3 regions of the Streptomyces sp. NPDC047974 genome follow, and region 1 is predicted to be linked to each of the others. Evidence: predicted binding sites of a transcription regulator. Region 1 holds the regulator's gene; each other region holds the start of a gene.
What was found. The regulator HrcA, encoded in region 1, represses chaperone genes, less so after heat shock. The targets are predictions, from matches to a motif close to TTNGCACTCNGNNNNNCNGAGTGCNAA.
Positions count from the first base shown of each region.

Region 2: groL (chaperonin GroEL) is a predicted target of HrcA. The motif match lies at 2,445-2,471, and genes of this name have one in related genera.
Region 3: groL (chaperonin GroEL) is a predicted target of HrcA. The motif match lies at 2,985-3,011, and genes of this name have one in related genera.

Region 1 covers NZ_JBEZNU010000004.1:195,894-200,220, reverse strand. Annotated here, with positions in the region: gene hemW (radical SAM family heme chaperone HemW) at 1-238, shown strand, start outside; gene AB0E19_RS08680 (DUF3097 domain-containing protein) at 355-1,161, opposite strand; gene AB0E19_RS08675 (MBL fold metallo-hydrolase) at 1,249-1,986, opposite strand; gene hrcA (heat-inducible transcriptional repressor HrcA) at 2,125-3,144, shown strand; gene dnaJ (molecular chaperone DnaJ) at 3,145-4,284, shown strand.
Region 2 covers NZ_JBEZNU010000015.1:154,003-158,329, reverse strand. Annotated here, with positions in the region: gene AB0E19_RS22290 (class I SAM-dependent methyltransferase) at 1-659, opposite strand, end outside; gene AB0E19_RS22285 (polysaccharide deacetylase family protein) at 786-1,724, shown strand; gene AB0E19_RS22280 (hypothetical protein) at 1,721-1,888, shown strand; gene groES (co-chaperone GroES) at 2,067-2,375, shown strand; gene groL (chaperonin GroEL) at 2,481-4,109, shown strand; gene AB0E19_RS22265 (ester cyclase) at 4,173-4,327, opposite strand, start outside.
Region 3 covers NZ_JBEZNU010000014.1:84,098-88,424, forward strand. Annotated here, with positions in the region: gene AB0E19_RS20925 (FG-GAP-like repeat-containing protein) at 1-568, opposite strand, end outside; gene AB0E19_RS20930 (deoxyxylulose-5-phosphate synthase) at 770-1,102, shown strand; gene groL (chaperonin GroEL) at 1,195-2,817, opposite strand; gene AB0E19_RS20940 (cold-shock protein) at 3,142-3,345, opposite strand; gene AB0E19_RS20945 (MoaD/ThiS family protein) at 3,760-4,038, opposite strand; gene thrC (threonine synthase) at 4,071-4,327, opposite strand, start outside.

The DNA of each region.
Region 1 (4,327 bases):
CGGTGCCGGGCGGGAGGTGCTGGCGGAGGAGGACCGGCGGGTCGAGCGGATCCTGCTGGAGCTGCGGCTCCGGGAGGGGATCGAGCTGTCGGTGCTCAAGCCCGCGGGGCGCGCGGCAGCGGAGCGGGCGCTGGCCGAGGGGCTGCTCGATGCGGAGCCGTACGCCGCCGGGCGGGCCGTGCTGACCCTGCGGGGGCGGCTGCTCGCGGATGCGGTGGTGCGGGACCTGGTGGACTAGGCCGCCCCTTCCCGGATCATGCCGGGCTCGCGCCTGCCCCGGCTACCGCTGGGAGGTGCCCCCGTACGCACGCGCGCCCGCCGTCCCGTGTGCCCGCACGGGGGAGAAGGGTCCGCCTACCCCACCGTCACGAAGTCGATCAGGTGCTCCACCCTGCCCAGGAGGGCCGGCTCCAGGTCCTTGTAGGAGGTGACGCGCTTCAGGATGGCCTGCCAGACCGCGCCGGTGTTGTCCGACGGCCAGCCGAGGGCCTGGCAGGTGCCCGTCTTCCAGTCCTGGCCCCGGGGGATTTCCGGCCATGATCGGATGCCCAGGGCGGAGGGCTTCACCGCCTGCCAGATGTCGATGTAGGGGTGGCCGACCACCAGGACGTGCTCCGAGGCGACCTCGGCGGCGATGCGGGACTCCTTGGAACCGGGGACCAGGTGGTCCACGAGGACGCCGAGACGGGCGTCGGGGCCCGGGGCGAAGTCGGCGACGACGGCCGGGAGGTGGTCGACGCCTTCGAGGTACTCCACCACCACGCCCTCGACGCGGAGGTCGTCGCCCCAGACGCGTTCCACCAGCTCCGCGTCGTGGCGGCCCTCGACGTAGATGCGGCTCGCCCGCGCCACACGCGCGCGTGCCCCCGGGACGGCGACCGAGCCGGACGCCGTACGGGCCGTACGGGCCGGGCCGGGGGAGGCGGGGCGCACCAGGGTCACCACGCGGCCGTCCAGGAGGAAGCCGCGCGGGTCGAGCGGGAAGACCCGGTGCTTGCCGAAGCGGTCCTCCAGCGTCACCGTGCCCGCCTCGCAGCGGATCACCGCCCCGCAGAAGCCCGTGGAGACCTCCTCGACCACCAGGTCCGGGTCGGCCGGCACCTCGGGGGCGGGGGCCTGCTTCTTCCACGGGGGCGTCAGGTCCGGGTCGTAACTGCGCAAGGGGTTCGGTCCTCCGGGGGCGCGGACGGGTCCTCCGCGCGGCCGGGGAGGCGTCGGATTCCGCCCGTGGCCGCGCGCTCCGTGACGCTACGACACCCCGAAGCGGCGTGCCAGTTCATCGCGCTGGCGTCGGACGAAGGCCGCGTCCACGACGGCGCCGTGGCCCGGGACGTACCGGGCGTCCTCGCCGCCGAGGGCGAGGAGACGGTCGAGGGCGTCGGGCCAGCGGGCACCGGTCGCGTCGGGGCCCGCCTGGGGCTCGCCGGACTCCTCGACGAGGTCGCCGCAGAACACGGTCTCGCGCTCGCCGGGGACGAAGACGGCGAGGTCGTGGCCGGAATGGGCCGGTCCCAGATTGGCCAGGAGGACCTGGCGGCCGCCGAGGTCGAGGGTCCACTCGCCGGTGACCGTGTGGCGCGGGGCCACCAGGGCCTCCGCCGCCTCCGACGCGGCCCGCTCGTCGACCCCCTGGCGCACCGCGTCCACGTACAGCTCCTCGCGGGTGCGGGCGGAGCCGAGGAGCACGTCCGTGCCGACCGCGCCGAAGACCTCCGCGCCGGCGAAGGCGGCGGTGCCCAGGACGTGGTCGAAGTGGGGGTGGCCGAGTGCGATGTGCGTCACGCGCCGCCCGCCGGTGATCGCCTCCGCCTGGGCCCGGATCGCGGCGCCCTCGGCGAGCGTGGAGCCGGTGTCGTAGAGCAGGACGGCCTTGTCCCCCACCACCAGTCCGGTGGTCGCGTCCCAGCCGGGGAGCCGCCGCCGGCCCACTCCGGACGCGAGCCGTTCCCACCCCTGAGCCGCCCAGACCGCTTCGTCGATGTCCATGGTCGAGACGCTAGCGGGTCCGCCTCCTTGCCAGGAGCGACGGCCCCGGCCGTACACTGGCCGGGGGATTCCTGGCACTCGGGCAGGGCGAGTGCCAAAAGCGGAGCAACCGGAACGGCCGGAACGGGAGGTGTGCGCGTGCTCAGCGAACGCAGACTCGAGGTACTGCGCGCCATCGTCCAGGACTACGTCGGGACGGAGGAGCCGGTCGGCTCCAAGGCGCTCACCGAGCGCCACAAGCTGGGCGTGTCGCCCGCCACCGTGCGCAACGACATGGCGGTGCTGGAGGAGGAGGGGTACATCGCCCAGCCCCACACCAGCGCCGGACGGATCCCCACCGACAAGGGCTACCGCCTCTTCGTGGACCGGCTGGCGGGCGTCAAGCCGCTGTCGACCCCCGAGCGGCGCGCCATCCACAACTTCCTCGACGGCGCCGTGGACCTCGACGACGTCGTGGGCCGCACGGTGCGGCTGCTCGCGCAGCTGACCCGGCAGGTCGCCGTCGTGCAGTACCCGTCGCTGACCCGCTCCTCGATCCGTCACGTCGAGCTGCTGTCGCTGGCCCCGGCCCGGCTGATGCTCGTCCTGATCACGGACACCGGACGGGTCGAGCAGCGGGTGATCGACTGCCCCGCGCCCTTCGGCGAGACCTCCCTCGCCGATCTGCGGGCCCGGCTCAACAGCCGGGTCGGCGGCCGTCGCTTCGCCGACGTGCCGCAGCTGGTGCAGGACCTCCCCGAGTCCTTCGAGGAGGCCGAGGAGCGCGCCACGGTCTCGACCGTGCTCGCGACGCTCCTGGAGACGCTCGTGGAGGAGCACGAGGAGCGGCTGATGATCGGCGGCACCGCCAATCTCACCCGCTTCGGACACGACTTCCCGCTGACGATCCGGCCCGTCCTGGAGGCCCTTGAGGAGCAGGTCGTGCTCCTCAAGCTGCTCGGCGAGGTCAAGGAGTCGGGCATGACCGTACGCATCGGGCACGAGAACGCCTACGAGGGGTTGAACTCCACGTCGGTCGTCTCGGTCGGCTACGGTTCGGGCGGCGAGGCAGTCGCCAAACTCGGCGTGGTCGGACCGACCCGCATGGACTACCCCGGAACGATGGGAGCGGTACGCGCAGTGGCACGTTACGTCGGACAGATCCTGGCGGAGTCGTAAGTGGCCACGGACTACTACGCCACACTCGGCGTGCGCCGCGACGCTTCCCAGGACGAGATCAAGAAGGCCTTCCGCCGCCTCGCCCGCGAGCTTCACCCGGACGTCAATCCGGACCCGAAGACGCAGGAGCGGTTCAAGGAGATCAACGCCGCCTACGAGGTCCTCTCGGACCCGCAGAAGAAGCAGGTCTACGACCTCGGCGGCGACCCGCTCTCCTCCTCCGGCGGCATGGGCGGCGGGGGCGGCTTCGGAGCGGGCGGCTTCGGCAACTTCTCCGACATCATGGACGCCTTCTTCGGCACGGCCGGGCAGCGCGGGCCGCGCTCGCGGACCCGCCGCGGCCAGGACGCCATGATCCGTCTGGAGATCGACCTCAACGAGGCGGCCTTCGGCACGACCAAGGACCTCCAGGTCGACACGGCCGTCGTCTGCGGCACCTGTTCGGGTGAGGGCGCCGCCCCCGGCACCGCCGCGCAGACCTGCGACATGTGTCACGGCCGCGGCGAGGTCTCCCAGGTCACCCGGTCGTTCCTCGGCCAGGTCATGACCTCCCGGCCCTGCCCCCAGTGCCAGGGCTTCGGCACCGTCGTCCCGACCCCGTGCCCCGAGTGCGCGGGCGACGGCCGGGTGCGGTCCCGCCGCACCCTGACCGTGAAGATCCCGGCCGGTGTCGACAACGGCACCCGCATCCAGCTCGCGGGCGAGGGCGAGGTCGGCCCCGGCGGCGGCCCCGCCGGCGACCTGTACGTCGAGATCCAGGAGACCCCGCACGAGGTCTTCCAGCGGCGCGGCGACGACCTGCACTGCACGGTCACCCTCCCGATGACGGCGGCGTCGCTCGGCACCAAGGTGCAGCTGCAGACGCTCGACGGCCTGGAGGAGATCGACATCCGCCCGGGCACCCAGTCCGGGCAGTCGGTCCCGCTGCACGGCCGGGGCGTCACCCACCTGCGGGGCAACGGCCGCGGCGACCTCATCGTCCACGTCGAGGTCCAGACCCCGACCAAGCTCGACCCCGAGCAGGAGCGCCTGCTGCGCGAGCTCGCCAAGCTGCGCGGCGAGGAACGGCCCACGGGCCAGTTCCAGCCGGGCCAGCAGGGCCTGTTCTCGCGGCTGAAGGACGCCTTCAACGGGCGCTGAGCGGCCGGGCCCGTGCTGCTGGGGGTCCGGGGGGCGTCCCCCG
Region 2 (4,327 bases), on a different contig from region 1:
GCCTCGTCCGGGACGGTCTCGTGCGGGATGCCGGGGGCGATCTTCAGGGCGGCGTGCGGGGCCTTGCGGGCGGCCTCCATGGCCCAGGAGAGCGGCGGCGAGTAGGCCTCCGGGTCGAAGATGCGGCCCCGGCCGTCGCGCCGGGCCGGGTCGACGAAGACGGCGTCGTACGGCGCCGTGTCGATCTCGGTGACGTCGGCGCAGCGCACCTCGATCAGGCCGTCGAGGCCGAGGGCGGCGGCGTTGGCGCGGGCGGTCGCGGCGGTGAGCGGGTCGCGGTCGACGGCGAGGACGGAGATGCCGGCGCGGGCGAGCGCGAGCGCGTCGCCGCCGATGCCGGAGCAGAGGTCGGCGACCGAGCCGACGCCGAGGGCCTTGAGGCGGGCCGCGCGGTAGGTGCCGACGGTCGCGCGGGTGGACTGCTCGACGCCGTGGGGCGTGAAGTACATGCGGTAGGCGTCCTCGGCGCCGAACTTCGCCACCGCGCGCTGCCGCAGCCGGGCCTGCCCGAGGGCGGCCGAGACGAGCTCGGCGGGGTGGTCGCGGCGCAGCCGGGAGGCGACCGCCAGCTCCTGGGCGGGGTCGTAGTCGCGCAGGGCGGCGAGGAGCGTCTGGCCCTCGGGGGCGAGCAGGGCGGTGAAGGCGGCGAGGTCGGTCACCGTCCCATTCTCCCTGTGGGCCGGGCGGGGGACGGTGGGGCCGGCTCGGCGGTGTCGCGGCCGGAGGGGCGGGTCGCGCTGACAGGATGCGGCGCCATACCGTTCGTACGACAAAAGGAAGAATCGATGGCAAAGGGTGGCTCGCGCCGTGCCCTGGGGGCCGCGCTCCTCGTCGCCGCGCTCACCTCCACCGCCGCCTGCTCCGGCGGCTCCGACACCGCCTCGGGGCCGGGGTCCGGCGGCGCCCCCGCGCCCGCCGCCGGCCAGCAGGCCCCGGCGAAGACCCCCGCCCGGCTCGCCGCGGAGAAGGCCGCCGCCGAGAAGGCCGCGACGGCGAAGCGACGGGCCGTGCGGGCCGCCGCCGCGAAGAAGTGGGGGCTCAAGCTGACCCCCCTCGAAGCCCCCGCCCCGCCGAAGACCAAGCCGAGGATCACCACCCGCAAGGGCTTCGAGACCGACGGGGAGGGCCTGCCGCCCGTCTTCACCACCGTCCCCACCAAGGAGAAGATCGTCTTCCTGACGATCGACGACGGCGCGGAGAAGGACCCCGCGCTCATCCGGATGATGGCCGACCTGTCCATCCCGTACAGCGCCTTCCTCAGCGACTACGTGGTCAGCGACGACTACGGCTACTTCGGGAGGATGCAGAAGTCCCAGCCGCGCGGCGTCGCCCTCCACAACCACACCCTCAACCACAAGTACCTGCCCGGACTCTCCTACGCCCGTCAGAAGCGCGAGATCTGCGGCATGCAGGACGTCATCGAGAAGAAGTACGGCAAGCGCCCCGAACTCTTCCGCCCGCCCTACGGCAACTACAACGAGGACACCCTGCGCGCCGCCGGGTCCTGCGGCGTCAAGGCGGTCCCGCTCTGGGCCTCCGAGGCCTTCCCCGACCACATGGAGTGGCGCGAGTGGGACCGCGACCTCCACCCCGGCGACATCGTCCTCACCCACTTCCGCGGCGAGGAGGAATGGAAGGGCAGCATGCCGGACATGATCCGGCGGGTGATGAACGTGATCACCTCGAAGGGCTACGCGGTCGCCAGGCTGGAGGACTACGTATGAGCCGCCGCCTGCGGCCCCTGCTGGTCGCCGCGCTCCTCCTCGCCCTCACCGGCTGCGCCGCCGCGGTCGACCCCCTGGAACGCCTCGGCCGCAAGGCCGTCGAGCGGGTCGGCGACGGCGGTCCGGCCGGCGGCGCCGTCCGCGCGGAGGGCGCCACGGGGTGAGGAATTGGCACTCCGCTTGACCGAGTGCTAATCGCGGTCATAGTCTCGGCTCTGGCACTCCCCGCAGGAGAGTGCCAGAACAGCGACGGGCAGGTCCGGCACCCGCGACGACGGATCCCAGCTGGTCGCGACCCCAGACAGTTAACCCCGCGAGATCTCCGAAGGGGGAGGTCGGATCGTGACGACCGCCAGCTCCAAGGTTGCCATCAAGCCGCTTGAGGACCGCATCGTGGTCCAGCCGCTCGACGCCGAGCAGACCACGGCCTCCGGCCTGGTCATCCCGGACACCGCGAAGGAGAAGCCCCAGGAGGGCGCCGTCCTCGCCGTGGGCCCGGGCCGCTTCGAGAACGGCGAGCGCCTGCCGCTCGACGTCAAGGTCGGCGACGTCGTGCTCTACAGCAAGTACGGCGGCACCGAGGTGAAGTACAACGGCGACGAGTACCTCGTCCTCTCGGCCCGCGACGTGCTCGCGATCATCGAGAAGTAAGACGACGTACCTGCTTTGACCGCGCCCCTGACCCCTTGATCTCTTGGGCGTCCAGGGGCGCGGTTCGTTTTCCCACACGATTTCCGAGAGGGCTGAACCGCTCCCATGGCGAAGATCCTGAAGTTCGACGAGGACGCCCGTCGCGCCCTTGAGCGCGGCGTCAACAAGCTTGCCGACACGGTGAAGGTGACGATCGGCCCCAAGGGCCGCAACGTCGTCATCGACAAGAAGTTCGGCGCCCCCACCATCACCAACGACGGTGTCACGATCGCCCGCGAGGTCGAGATCGACGACCCGTACGAGAACCTCGGCGCCCAGCTCGTCAAGGAGGTGGCGACCAAGACCAACGACATCGCGGGTGACGGCACCACCACCGCCACCGTGCTCGCCCAGGCGCTCGTCCGCGAGGGTCTGCGCAACGTCGCCGCCGGCGCCTCCCCGGCCTCCCTGAAGAAGGGCATCGACGCCGCCGTCAAGGCCGTCTCCGACGAGCTGCTCGCCACCGCGCGCCCGATCGACGACAAGTCGGACATCGCCGCCGTCGCCGCGCTCTCCGCCCAGGACCAGCAGGTCGGCGAGCTCATCGCCGAGGCCATGGACAAGGTCGGCAAGGACGGTGTCATCACCGTCGAGGAGTCCAACACCTTCGGCCTGGAGCTGGAGTTCACCGAGGGCATGGCCTTCGACAAGGGCTACCTCTCGCCGTACATGGTCTCCGACCAGGAGCGTATGGAGGCCGTCCTCGACGACCCGTACATCCTGATCAACCAGGGCAAGATCTCCTCGATCCAGGACCTCCTGCCGCTCCTGGAGAAGGTCATCCAGGCCGGTGGCTCCAAGCCGCTGCTGATCATCGCCGAGGACGTCGAGGGCGAGGCGCTCTCCACCCTCGTCGTCAACAAGATCCGCGGCACCTTCAACGCCGTGGCCGTCAAGGCCCCCGGCTTCGGCGACCGCCGCAAGGCGATGCTCCAGGACATGGCCACCCTCACCGGTGCCACCGTCATCGCCGAGGAGGTCGGCCTCAAGCTCGACCAGGCCGGTCTCGACGTGCTGGGCACCGCCCGCCGCGTCACCGTCACCAAGGACGACACCACCATCGTCGACGGCGGCGGCGAGTCCGCCGACGTCGCGGGCCGCGTCGCCCAGATCAAGGCCGAGATCGAGTCCACGGACTCCGACTGGGACCGCGAGAAGCTCCAGGAGCGCCTCGCGAAGCTGGCCGGCGGCGTGTGCGTGATCAAGGTCGGCGCCGCCACCGAGGTGGAGCTGAAGGAGAAGAAGCACCGTCTGGAGGACGCCATCTCCGCGACCCGCGCCGCGGTCGAGGAGGGCATCGTCTCCGGTGGTGGCTCCGCGCTCGTCCACGCCGTCAAGGTCCTGGAGGGCAACCTCGGCAAGGACGGCGACGAGGCCACCGGTGTCGCCGTCGTCCGCCGCGCCGCCGTCGAGCCGCTGCGCTGGATCGCCGAGAACGCCGGCCTGGAGGGCTACGTCATCACCTCCAAGGTCGCCGAGCTCGACAAGGGCCAGGGCTTCAACGCCGCCACCGGCGAGTACGGCGACCTGGTCAAGGCCGGCGTCATCGACCCGGTGAAGGTCACGCGCTCCGCCCTGGAGAACGCCGCGTCGATCGCCTCCCTGCTCCTCACCACCGAGACCCTCGTGGTGGAGAAGAAGGAGGAGGAGCCGGCGGACGCGGGCCACGGCCACTCGCACGGCCACTCCCACTGAGGCCACCGACTGACCACCGAGGCCCGGTGCCCCCGTCGCGGGGGCACCGGGCCTCGGTGCTTCTCACGCCTCGACCGCGCCGAGCTGGCCCATCAGCCCGAGCAGGTCGTACTGCCACCAGCCCTCGACGGCCTTGCCGTCCTCCCGGAAGCGGTGCACGACCATCCCGGTCATGCTCACCTCCATGCCGGTGGGCTGGATCCCCATGAAGTCGCCGA
Region 3 (4,327 bases), on a different contig from region 1:
TGGCGTAGCCGAGGACCGCGCCCGTGTCGTCCTGGGTGAGGACGGACGGCTCCTCGGTGGCGCCCGGCAGGCGCACCTGCCGGTCGGCGGGCGCCCCCGTCCCGAACCCGTGGAAGGAGAGGGTGACTCCGTCGCTGTCGGGCTGGACGCGGACCAGCTGCTTGCCGGCGACGAGCGGCAGCCACGTCCGTCCGGCGGCCGCGTTCACCACGTCGACCCGTTTCGCGGCCAAGAAGTCGTGGACGGTGGCACGGCCGCTCTCCGGGTCGGGGCAGACGTACCGGTTGCCGTACGCGTAGGACTCGTCCGCGGACGAGCACTCCGGCACCAACCTCACGGGCCCGGCTTCCATGCTCATCCAGCGCTTCTCCGAACCCCTGGCCACGAGTGCGCCGTCGCCGACGGCCTCGACCGTGTAGGGCGGCAGGCTGTCCGGCTTGGTCGACGGGGGGAGGATCACCTCGTACGGCGCGGTGTCGGCCGCCACCGCGGCCGGGGCCGCGACGCTGAGGCCGGTGACGGCCAGGGCCGCGCTCAGCGCGAGCGCGACCGTTCTTCGAACGGACAAAAGGGGTCCCCCTCGTACGAAAGCGTCGATGACGACAGGTCGCTGAGGGGCGCGCGGGAACGGCGGCATGGCAGACGGACGGACGGCCACGGCGGTACGCGCGGGCGCCGGCCCGATGCCCCCCACCTGCCGGCTGAGGTGATCGTACAACCGGTCGAAACCGACATGCCAGGGACTTCCCCCCACCCCTACCCTGCCTCCATGGGGATCCGGAGGAGTTCGTACGTCTGCCTGCCGTGCCGCGCCTCGTACAAGCAGGGGCACGAGCACGGGCCCGCGCACCGCTGTCCGCGGTGCGGGGAGCCGATGACCGGGGTCGGGACCGCGTTCCGGCCGCCGCGGCGGCGGGACGCCGAGGGGTGGCGGGTGCTGTCCGTGCTGCTGCACGCGGGCGTGCGGTTCCGGACCAGCTGCTGTCAGGGGTGCGGGCCCGGCTACCGGCCCCGGACGCTCTCCGAGGTGAAGGCGCGGGTGGCGTACGCGCGCCGGACCGGGGAGCCGCTCGCCGAGGCGCTCGTCCGGCCGGTGGTCTGAGACGCGCGCGGAACGCGCCGAGGGCGGCACCCCCCTCTCGGGGAGTGCCGCCCTCGGTTCGCGTTCAGCGATGAACTGCCGATCCGTCAGGATCAGAAGTCCATGTCACCGCCCGGCATGCCGCCGCCGGCCGGGGCCGCGGCCTTCTCCGGCTTGTCGGCGATGACGGCCTCGGTGGTGAGGAAGAGCGCGGCGATCGACGCGGCGTTCTGCAGCGCGGAGCGCGTCACCTTCGCCGGGTCGATGATGCCCTCGGCGACCAGGTCGACGTACTCGCCGGTCGCGGCGTTGAGGCCGTGGCCCGGGGTCAGGTTGCGCACCTTCTCGACCACGACGCCGCCCTCAAGACCCGCGTTGACCGCGATCTGCTTGATCGGGGCCTCCAGGGCGAGCTTGACGATCGCGGCACCGGTGGCCTCGTCGCCGTCCAGCTCCAGCTTCTCGAAGACGCTGGAGGCCTGGAGCAGGGCCACGCCGCCGCCGGCGACGATGCCCTCCTCGACGGCCGCCTTGGCGTTGCGCACGGCGTCCTCGATGCGGTGCTTGCGCTCCTTGAGCTCGACCTCGGTCGCGGCACCGGCCTTGATGACCGCCACGCCGCCGGCGAGCTTCGCGAGGCGCTCCTGGAGCTTCTCGCGGTCGTAGTCGGAGTCGCTGTTCTCGATCTCGGCGCGGATCTGGTTCACGCGGCCCGCGACCTGCTCGCTGTCACCGGCACCGTCGACGATGGTGGTCTCGTCCTTGGTGATGACGACCTTGCGGGCGCGGCCCAGGAGGTCGAGACCGGCCGACTCCAGCTTGAGGCCGACCTCCTCGGAGATGACCGTGCCGCCGGTGAGGATGGCGATGTCCTGGAGCATGGCCTTGCGGCGGTCGCCGAAGCCCGGGGCCTTGACCGCGACGGAGCGGAAGGTGCCGCGGATCTTGTTGACGACCAGGGTCGACAGGGCCTCGCCCTCGACGTCCTCGGCGATGATCAGCAGCGGCTTGCCCGACTGCATGACCTTCTCCAGGAGCGGGAGGAGGTCCTTCACCGAGGAGATCTTGGAGTTGACGATGAGGAGGTAGGGGTCCTCCAGGGAAGCCTCCATGCGCTCCATGTCGGTCGCGAAGTACGCCGAGATGTAGCCCTTGTCGAAGCGCATGCCCTCGGTGAGCTCCAGCTCCAGACCGAAGGTCTGGGACTCCTCGACCGTGATGACGCCTTCCTTGCCGACCTTGTCCATCGCCTCGGCGATGAGCTCGCCGATCTGGGTGTCGGCGGCGGAGATGGAGGCGGTGGAGGCGATCTGCTCCTTCGTCTCGACCTCCTTCGCCTGGTCGAGCAGGGCGCCGGAGACGGCCTCGACGGCCTTCTCGATGCCGCGCTTGAGGGCCATCGGGTTGGCACCGGCGGCGACGTTGCGGAGGCCCTCGCGGACGAGCGCCTGGGCGAGGACGGTGGCGGTGGTCGTACCGTCGCCGGCGACGTCGTCCGTCTTCTTGGCGACTTCCTTGACCAGCTCGGCGCCGATCTTCTCGTACGGGTCCTCGAGCTCGATCTCCTTGGCGATGGAGACACCATCGTTGGTGATCGTGGGGGCGCCCCACTTCTTCTCGAGGACGACGTTGCGGCCCTTGGGGCCGAGGGTGACCTTGACGGCGTCAGCGAGCTGGTTCATGCCGCGCTCGAGACCGCGCCGGGCCTCCTCGTCGAACGCGATGATCTTGGCCATGTGAAGTGGTCCTCCCGGACATGGGGTGGATAACGCTCCAGGACCGCGCCGACGCCCGCGACGGACGGCCTCCGCGCACCGTGTGGTTCCTTGCCCCACCCGGGTCGGCGGCCTCGTCGTGCCCAGTCCTCGTAGCACTCTCACCTTCCGAGTGCTAACGCCAATGATTAGCACTCGACCCATGCGAGTGCAAGCGACTCTCGTGGATCGGGCACCTCCACGCCATCCGCGCGCGCGAGGCGTCCGGGAACGCGCGAGGGGCCCACAGCCCTCAGGCTGTGGGCCCCTCGACGACGAGACGTCGGTGGCCGATCGCTCCGTGCCTCAGGCGGTCACCTTGACCATGTCCGCCTGCGGACCCTTCTGACCCTGCGAGATCTCGAACTCGACTCGCTGACCCTCTTCGAGGGCGCGGTACCCATCCATCTGGATGGCGCTGTAGTGGACGAAAACATCCGCACCACCGTCGACCGCGATGAAGCCGTAGCCCTTCTCCGCGTTGAACCACTTGACGGTGCCCTGAGCCATGCCTAACTCCCCTATTACTTACTGGCCCTTGCGCGGATCCGCACTTCACGGACCCGGGTCAGAACCTGCGCCGGAACGCGTCGACCGCGGCTGAATGTATCTGTCCAACTGCCCTCTGCAACAGGGCAATCCACTGGGAATTCTGGAAGGCGCGGAAAGGGGAATCGGGGAGAAATCCATGAATTGCCGGGCAACTCGGGCCGGGCGAAAGCGGCATAAGGGGCAGAGTGCCTATGCTTTTCGGCCGCTTCTTGGCCCGTTCTCGTCAGGTCCGCGGCCGCTCTCATATGCGCCTGGCATGAGCGGCGGAGGGGGCTTCCCCAACTCTATCGCGCTCAACCATGCAGAATTGCCCCCTCCGCTTTCTCGCGCGGAAGGGGCAATTCTGTAGCGAAAGCTACCAACAGGTAAGGATCAGCAGCCGCCGGCGACGGCCGGGATGATCGAGACGCCCGCGCCGTCCGGCGTGGCGGTCTCCAGGCCCTGCTCGAAGCGGACGTCGTCGTCGTTCACGTAGACGTTCACGAAGCGGCGCAGCTTGCCCTGGTCGTCCAGGACGCGGGCGGCGATGCCCGTGTGGTTCTTCTCCAGGTCGGCGATGACCTCGGCGAGGGTGCCCCCCTCGGCGGGGACCTCGGCCTGGCCGCCGGTGTAGGTGCGGAGGATGGTGGGGATGCGGACGTTCACGGCCATGTCGATGCTCTCCGTACGGGTGTCGGCGGGTGTCAGTGGGCCAGGCCCGCGTCGCGGAACGCGTCCAGGCTCGGGCGGATGGTGGCGGTCGCCTGAGAACTGTCGGCAACGGCGTCCAGGGTCTTGAGCCCGTCACCGGTGTTGAGGACGACGGTGGTGAGGTTCGGGTCGATGACGCCGGCCCCGACGAGCTTGCGCGCCACGCCGACGGTCACGCCGCCGGCCGTCTCGGCGAAGATGCCCTCGGTCCGGGCGAGCAGCTTGATCGCGTCCACGACCTGCTCGTCGT